DNA from 2 places in the Listeria sp. SHR_NRA_18 genome. Region 1 is predicted to be linked to the other one. Evidence: riboswitches for the same ligand, from Rfam matches in the RefSeq annotation. Region 1 holds a riboswitch; the other holds the start of a gene.
The links. A riboswitch is a leader RNA that binds a small molecule or an ion and turns the genes downstream of it on or off. The one in region 1 is predicted to bind preQ1.
Positions count from the first base shown of each region.

Region 1 (4,414 bases):
GTTTCTACGCTCTCCTCTTCCGCCAATTCCGCGACTTTTCCAGCGCGTAAATCCTTCAATTCCTGTGCCACGCTTGCCGGAACTGCGCTCAAATCTGCCTCGGCTTTCCCACCACCAGCTGTTTCAATTAGAATTTGAACGACATGAAACGGCATATAGAAAAACCATTGCTTCTGCTGAACCGTCTGAATTCGCTCGTATGGGATAAAAATATTTTTCTTAAAAAACAGGCCGTACTTCACGCGAATCCCCTTATCATCCATGCGATAACGGTATGTAAAATACTTGATCAAGGCAGGCGCTAATAACAAAATAATCAAAGCAATCACGAGTAGCGGATACATCCACCACGATAATATCCCCGTGTCATTCAAATTCCGAAACACCGCAAAAATAACAACAGCAATCGGGATAATGCTCTGTCTCACACTAACAATTAATTCCTTAATAAGCGCAATCGGATGCAGACGTCTATCTTCATACATCTTCTTTCGCCACCTTTACAAGCTCTAAAATATGGTGTCTGAGCGCATCCGATTCCTCCGCTTGGACAGCCTCAATCGTATGTACCGTCGCCGCAGTGGAAATGGACACACTAACTAACTTCTGCTTCCGTAGCAATGGTCCCTGATCCGTCTCCACATGCTGCACCCGAATCATCGGAATCAACACCCGACTTCTAAAAATAATCCCATGTTGAATCTCAATCTCGTCGTGTCGAATTTGATAACTCCACCTTGCCCAACGAAAAGGTACAATCAAGAAAAATGTCAACACAAAATATAAAATCGTAAACGCAAAGCCAATCGCGCTCCACCAAAGTGACACATCAATGGCATAAAATAAAATCGCCGCTCCAATCGATATCGCTAAAAATATCAAAATGGCAATCGCATACCCTTGACGCCACACTGTTTTAATCTTCTCTGGTAATTTCTGCGCTAAATTCTCAAGTTCCATAAAACGCCCTCCCTTTTCTTTTAATAATACCTGAAACCCGTTGAAAAATAAAGCTTTATCCCCTGCTATTTTGCATAGGAACCAAGCATATTTATCCCCTTATTTCTCGATTTTGTGTATACTTAGTTTCCAATCAAAACTTCTTAAACTAGTCGTTTTTCGTTCACAGTTTGTTCATTTATCCGTTTTATAATGAGAGATAGAAAGGTGGTAGTAAGCATGAAAAAACGATTTTATGGATTCCTATTATTTATTTTATTCTTTTCAACGAGCATACATATGCCAGTAAACGCGGCCACAACAAGTCCTACTACTTCCGATGACAGCGCCAATGACTTCATGGAAATGTTCGAAATTGACACATATACAGCGGCAAACCCATATATTTTAGTGAGTGGAAATACGGCTACTATCATGTTCACCACGGATGAAGACGCCAAAGTGAGCATTCGCAGCGGTTCTATCTATGTGAAAACAACAGACTACACGCGCGATCAAGAACTATCTATCAATCCATTACAAGAGACAAATCAGCTCATTTTAACCGTTACAACAAAAGCAAGCGTCAGTACTTCCTATCCAATAACGATCAAAACAACACCGGAACCCAAGCATAAAGTCGTGCCAAGAATCACCGAAACATCACTTTCCTCCTCAAGAAGAACACATTCTTAGAAAACTCTCCCACGATTTTCATTTTCATCTCACCTTTATCCTGTAGTATGGACTTAACCACTACTGGAGGGATGGACAGCCTTGAAAAAGAAAATCGGATTTGGTGCCTTATGTTTCCTGATTGCATTGGGTGTCAGTATCTTACTCACACGACCTGATGTAAAAGACACGGCCAGCAAATTAAAAACGGACTATATAGAAGCAACTACCGTCGAAAATGTAAGTGATCCGTTCTCAGAGCTCGTAGAAGAACAGAAAGATTGGTTTATTAAGAAATTAAGCGGATCATAAAAAAAGCATGATAACAGTCGCGATTTAACGACTTGTCATCATGCTTTTGACGTTCTAATTGATAATTTTCTTGAAATCGATGCGTTTGTTGATGTAATACATAATCGGTGCACCGACAGCTAAAACGATGAATTCGCTGATAGCCAGTGTTAGCCACGTATACAAAAACGGAAATTCTAAAACTAGCGCCAGTTCCCAAGCAATGATAAACATCGTCACAGAGAAAACAAGCGTCGTCAGGACCATTCGTACCTTCACATTCGCCACATAGCGACTTAGCAAAATAACGATGGCTAGCGAAATCGCGGACTGCCCGACACCAAATACCCAGTCATACCAACCGAGTGGCGAGAAGAAATTCGCAATCAATACCCCAACTACAATTCCAAAAAAGTATTTCTTATCAAACACGATTAAATGATTGAACATCTCCGACAAACGAAATTGAATATTCGTAAACCCGAAAGGTGCCACAACCAAAGTCACGACAACATAAAGCGCCGCAACGATCGCATTTACCGTCAACGTTTTTATTTTCATTTTATATGAGCTCCCCTTAGTTTTTTTACGTAGGATGGTTTCGAACTACGTTTTCTCATCTATGTTACCTTAAAAACCCCGCTATATCAAGGTCATTTCAACTTTTTTCGCAAGTAAGCGATATCTTATGATAAAGTACTTGCTTTTTTTCGTAAATGGGTGTAAATTCAATTATAGACTTTGGTTGTCCATGATGAATTTATTTTCAATAGCGATAAACTATATCCATAATGAAAGGGAGGTGAACTCGAGTATGCAATTAACGAAAGGCGTAGAGCAAGCGATTTGTATTATCGTTCTGCTGTCAACCCAGGATAACCACAATCCGCTAGCATCCGACGCGATTAGTGAGCATTTGCAAGTATCTCCTTCCTATTTAAAGAAGATTATGCGCAAACTCGTTGTCCAGAATATTATCCGCTCCGTGCCAGGCAATAACGGCGGTTTTTCACTAGCGAAAAGCCCGGAGCAAATCACGTTGCTGGAAGTCGTGGAATCGATGGAAGGCCCAATTTCGATTTATCCAGATACAGGCCTAATCAACAAAGTTTTCCGCGATGGCGAGCACACTTCTAAAGGGGAAGCGGTGTTACATGATGTTTTTAACGGCGCCAACGACCTGATTCGCGACTACTTATCTAAACAAACAGCCGCAGACTTACTGAAACGCACGATGGAACAATCCGAAATACCAGTACTTAACTGGAACACAATGAATCTAAGCAATCAAAAGGAGAAAGAGTGAGTTTTATGAATATGTTAAAGCAAGAATGGAAACGACTTTTAAACAACAAAATCCTGCTCGTTTCGACGATCGTTATTATGTTTATCCCGATTTTATACGGCGGCGTTTTCCTGAAATCTGTTTGGGACCCGTACGGCAAAACAAGTGAGCTTCCTGTTGCGGTCGTCAATGAAGACCAAGTGGCGAATTACGAAGGCCAAGAGCTCGATGTCGGGAATGAACTCGTCAAAGAACTGAAGAAAAATAACGATTTAGACTGGAATTTTCTTGATGCGAAAACCGCCAATAAAGGTTTAAAAGACGGCAAGTATTACATGGTCATCACGATTCCGAAAGACTTTTCCAAAAATGCCTCTACCGTTCTTGATGCGACACCTAAAAAAATGAATCTTTCTTATGAAATCAACCCCGCGCAGAACTATATCGGGGAAGTCGTCACTGGCCAAGGCGCATCAGCCGTCAACGCCAAAATTTCGAAAAAAGTAACGGAAAGCTATGCCAAAGCCATTTTTTCACAGATAGCAAAAGTTGGCGATGGCTTCGAAACAGCCGCGGACGGTTCTAAAAAAATCGACGACGGCACGATTCAGTTGAAAGACGGCAGTAAAACACTGACTGCAAAACTAAACGAACTCGCAGCAAGTACGCCGAAACTGGCAGATGGCGCGAATAAAATCAACGTAGCGCTCGGCACAACGGTAGCAGATGGCGTGGACAAATTAAACGCCGGCGCTGGCAAACTAAACAGCTCACTCGGCCAATATACGGCTGGCGTGTCACAAGTCCAATCAGGTCTGGGAAAATTGCAAGATGGAACGGCGCAACTAAACGCGAACTCCCCTGCCCTACTTGCCGGAAGCGGTAAATTAGCAGAAGGACTCGGCACGCTAAACGCAAGCACAGAAACACTTGCCGCCAAAGTTCCCGAACTAAACAACGGCCAACAATCCCTAAACAACGGTTTGCAAAAATTACAAGCCGGAAGCACCAAGTTAGACGCTGGTCTTAACAAATTGGCGAACGGACTTCCAACCGCGGACAACGTTAAAGAACTAACATCCGGATTAAACGCGATGAAAGCCGGCATCAACACGATTAACTCGTCCCTACAAGCAGGCGGCGACCTAAGTGCTTCGATGAAAACATTACAAACCAATTTAAAAACAATGGAAACAGCCATCACCGATCTAGGCACTTCCATCC
Region 1 covers NZ_QPKR01000004.1:210,961-215,374, forward strand. Annotated here, with positions in the region: gene DUK53_RS08080 (PH domain-containing protein) at 1-485, opposite strand, end outside; gene DUK53_RS08085 (PH domain-containing protein) at 478-960, opposite strand; gene DUK53_RS08090 (hypothetical protein) at 1,180-1,635, shown strand; gene DUK53_RS08095 (hypothetical protein) at 1,717-1,926, shown strand; gene DUK53_RS08100 (QueT transporter family protein) at 1,981-2,466, opposite strand; PreQ1 riboswitch class I at 2,477-2,521, opposite strand; gene DUK53_RS08105 (RrF2 family transcriptional regulator) at 2,720-3,211, shown strand; gene DUK53_RS08110 (YhgE/Pip domain-containing protein) at 3,217-4,414, shown strand, end outside.

Region 2 (4,414 bases), on a different contig from region 1:
GGGTTAATTATTCTGATTAACAACAATATTGGTGAAAAATTCATCGTGCTAATTTTCGTTATTTGGGTACTTGCTTCGGCGATTCTGAATATCGTGATGGCATTCTCGGTGAAAGGCTCAAAAGGCTGGATTTTCATCATGATTATCGGTATTATTGGTGCTTTAATCGCAATCATCTCGTTGTTTAGCTCAGCGATTGTTGCGGTAACTGTCGGCTTGATACTCGGCGCGTTCTTTATTTTCCAAGGAATTGCGTGTTTGTTACTATTTAACGGGATTCGTAAACAAATGAAATAATGGAAAAACTCCTTGTGGCGCGTCCATGAGGAGTTTTTTTGCGTGGATTGAATATCTTTTTGGTGTGTGTTAGAATTGGGGTGGAAAAGAGAGCCATGCGCTAACATGACTTCCTGGTGTAGAGCCGTTGAAAAGATGATGGCCTAATATTTGTGAAAAATCATCTACCTCCGCGGGGAAAAAGTGAGTTGGATGGTTATTTTTTGTCTTTATTTAGTGCTGTGATGAAGGTCTAGGTAGGAAGAAAGGAGTGATGGATAATGCAAAAAGTGATAGTGAACGCGGATGATTTCGGAATGTCAAAAGGGATCAATTATGGCGTTATGGAAGCGTATTTAAATGGAATTGTGAGTTCGACGTTGTTGATGCCGAATTTAGAGGCTGCGGAACATGCTGTGAAATTAGCAAAGGTGGCATGTCCGGATTTATTTATTGGGCAGCATACGAATTTTTTGCTCGGAAAACCGTGTTCTGATCCTGCTAAAATTCCTTCGATGGTTGATAAAAACGGGAATTTTCATCGTTCGGCGTATTATCGGAGTGGCAATGGGCATTTTGTGTATGAGGAGGTTCGCCTGGAAACGATTGCGCAGATGGAGCGGTTTCGGGAGCTGCTTGGTCATTTTCCAGAGCATATTGATTGTCACGCGGTCGGTGATGAGGTTGTGGATCAGGCGTTTTATGATATTGCGCTGGAATATGGGATACATACGACGTTGAAGTATAGCGGGGATAAGGTTTGGCCTTCGTTGCCGGGATATGTGGAGACGGGATTGCTTTTGGAGGTTAATGGATTGCCGTTTATTGAGGCTGGGACGCTGGTTGAGAATTTTTTGCGGGATGATTTTGGGTTGCTTCGGCAGGATCCGGAAAAAGTGATTGAGATGCATTTTGATGCGGGATTTTTGGATCAGTTTGTGCTTGATAATTCATCCATGACGGCGCCGAGATGTCGAGAGCTTGCGACGCTTTGTGATCCGCGGGTTCGTGCGTGGTTTGAGGAGAATGGACTGGAGCGGATTGATTTTGCGGATTTGAAATTGGGTGAGGTTAGCGAATGAAACGGTTTTTGATGATTGGCGTCGCAGGGATTGCGGGGGCGCTGTGCCGGTATTTTGTTGGAATGGGCGTCGGTGTTTTCTGGGGAACTGATTTTCCGCTGGGGACATTGCTTGTGAATTTGAGTGGGTGCTTGGTACTCGGATTTTTCACGACGTATTTGTTTCGGTTGACGATTTTGAATACGGATTTGGTGATTGCAATTGGAACGGGGTTTTTGGGCGCGTATACGACTTTTTCGACGTTTAGCTTGGAAGTTGTACGGCTTTTTGAGTCGGGAAATGCAATTTTGGCGGTTACCTATTTAGGATTTAGTTTTTTAGGCGGAAATTTGTTGGCGTGGCTAGGTTTTACGCTTGGTGAACGGCGATTCGTGCGCAAAAGAGAAGCGGTCAAGGAGGGCGATTTGTGATGTGGATGGACGTGATTTCCATTGCGATTGGTGCTTTCTTTGGGGCAAATGCGCGATATTGGCTGTCGACTTGGATAAAGCGCCGTGTAAAATGGGATTTTCCGATTGCAACGTTGATTATTAACTTGTCGGGAGCGTTTGTGCTTGGCTTTGTTGTACAGTTGCAGTTGTCGTTTGACTGGAATCTGCTTGCAACGACGGGATTTTTAGGAGCATTTACAACTTTTTCGACGTTTAAATTGGAAAGTGTGCAGTTACACGCCGAGCGCAAATGGAAAAAAGTGATTTTGTATCAAATCGTGACGTATTCGGCGGGACTCGCGCTGGTCGTTGCGGGAATGTTTTTAGGTTCGCTATTATAACAAAGAAGTGTGCGCTATTCGTCATCTTAGCGCACACTTCTTTGACTATTCCCAAAAACTGTGTTAATTTCTAAAAGAAGCTAAGACGAGTGGCTATACACGATGTGATGCAGAATTAGGTTTTTACCTTAGGGTAGGACGAAAAATTCTGCTTCACACAAATTGAGCGAAAGCGTTTGTATTCAGGAGATTCGGTGGAAGCCGGAAGCGGAGTGTACGACTGTACATGAGAACCGGAAGTCCGCCGAATCTCCTGAATGCGAGCGCTTGCCGCCGATTTACATCGTGTAGGCACAAGTTTAAAGTTTCCGTGGTTCGGGACAATCCCACGTAAAAAAACTAAGGAGTGAGAAGTAAATATGAGAAACCAAGATGAACTGGCTGGTGTCACACATTTAGGAAATCAGGGGACGGAGTATCGGATGGATTACGCGCCGGAAGTGTTGGAAGCATTTCCGAATAAGCATCCGGATAATGATTACTTTGTGAAATTTAATTGCCCTGAGTTTACGAGTCTTTGTCCGATGACTGGGCAGCCTGACTTTGCGACGATTTATATTTCCTATGTGCCTGGCGAAATGATGGTTGAAAGTAAGTCACTGAAGCTTTATTTGTTTAGTTTTCGAAACCATGGCGATTTTCATGAGGATTGTATCAATATCATAATGAAGGATTTGATCGAGCTTATGGGGCCAAAATACATTGAAGTATGGGGAAAATTCACGCCGCGTGGTGGGATTTCGATTGATCCGTATGCGAATTATGGCAAACCTGACTCGCGCTTTGAAGAAGTTGCGATGCATCGCCTAATGAATCATGATATGTACCCTGAAAAAGTGGATAATCGGTAGGAGGAAATGAAAATGACAAATAAAAAAGCGTTAGTGGTTTTTTCTGGTGGGCAGGATTCGACGACTTGTTTGTTTCAGGCGATTCAGGATTATGGGAAAGAGAATGTCGAGGTTATCACGTTTTTCTATGGTCAGCGGCATGTGATTGAGCTTGAGAAGGCGAAATGGATTGTGCAGGATTTGAATGTGAAGCAGACGGTGATTGATACGTCGGTTATAAAACAAACGACAAATAATGCGTTGATGGATGAGTCGATGGAGATTTCGCAAGGGAAATCGGAGGAGTATCCGAATACGTTTGTAGATGGGCGTAATGCGCTGTTCTTGTTGCTCGCGGGGACGTATGCGAAGGGGCAGGGCATTACGGATATTATTATTGGTGTATGTGAAACGGACTTTAGTGGGTATCCTGATTGCCGCGATGTGTTTGTGAAATCGATGAACGTGACGCTGAATTTGGCGATGGATTATCCTTTTGTGGTGAAGACGCCGTTGATGTATTTGACGAAGGCGGAAACGTGGAGATTAGCGGATGAGCTGGGACGGCTGGACTATGTTCGGGAGCATACGCATACGTGTTATATGGGCGTGGAAGGCGGATGTGGCGAGTGCCCGAGTTGTGAGTTGCGAGAGAAGGGCTTGACGGAGTACTTGGAGCAGAAGGCTGGAAGCGCGATATGATGCGGATTGCGAAGGAGTTTACGTTCGATATGGCGCACATGTTGGATGGGCATGACGGGAAATGTCATCATTTGCATGGTCATACGTATACGCTGCAGGTGGAAGTGGCTGGTGACTTGATTGCGGATGGTTCGAAGGCTGGGATGGTGCTGGATTACGGCGATATCAAGCGGATCGTGAAGGAGCACGTGACGGCGAAATTGGATCATGCTTTTGCTTATTTTGAGGAAAATGAGAACGAGTGCCGCATTGCAAAATTACTGCAAGAGATGGATCGCAAAACGGTCGCGTTCCCTTGTCGCACGACGGCGGAAGGTATGGCGATGGTGATTTTTGATTGGTTAGTGCCGTATTTGCCCGTTTCTGCGATTCGACTTGGTGAGACGCCGACTTCTTTTTGTGAGTATAGAGGTGAACGGGCATGATGGACCGCGAGTATCGAATTGTGGAGATTTTTGAGACGATGCAGGGTGAGGGTTATAATACGGGGATGCCGAGCGTTTTTATTCGTTTTGGCCGGTGTAACTTGGATTGCCCGTGGTGTGATACGAATTATAATGAGTTCGAGATGATGACGGGCCAGCAGATTTTGGACGAGGTGCATAAATATACGGCGCGAAATATTGTTATAACTGGTGGTGAGCCAACGATTCAACGCGGGATTGAGGAGCTTTTGCAAGTTTTGAAGGCGGAGGGTTACTATTTGGCGATTGAGACGAATGGCTTGAAGGAAGTGCCGGTGGAGATTGATT
Region 2 covers NZ_QPKR01000003.1:188,839-193,252, reverse strand. Annotated here, with positions in the region: gene DUK53_RS06530 (HdeD family acid-resistance protein) at 1-297, shown strand, start outside; gene DUK53_RS06525 (ChbG/HpnK family deacetylase) at 558-1,358, shown strand; gene crcB (fluoride efflux transporter CrcB) at 1,355-1,768, shown strand; gene crcB (fluoride efflux transporter CrcB) at 1,768-2,130, shown strand; PreQ1 riboswitch class I at 2,435-2,479, shown strand; gene queF (preQ(1) synthase) at 2,490-2,981, shown strand; gene queC (7-cyano-7-deazaguanine synthase QueC) at 2,988-3,662, shown strand; gene queD (6-carboxytetrahydropterin synthase QueD) at 3,659-4,087, shown strand; gene DUK53_RS06495 (7-carboxy-7-deazaguanine synthase QueE) at 4,084-4,414, shown strand, end outside.
Region 2: linked by a shared signal. The riboswitch ahead of queF (preQ(1) synthase) and the one ahead of DUK53_RS08100 (QueT transporter family protein) in region 1 are both predicted to bind preQ1.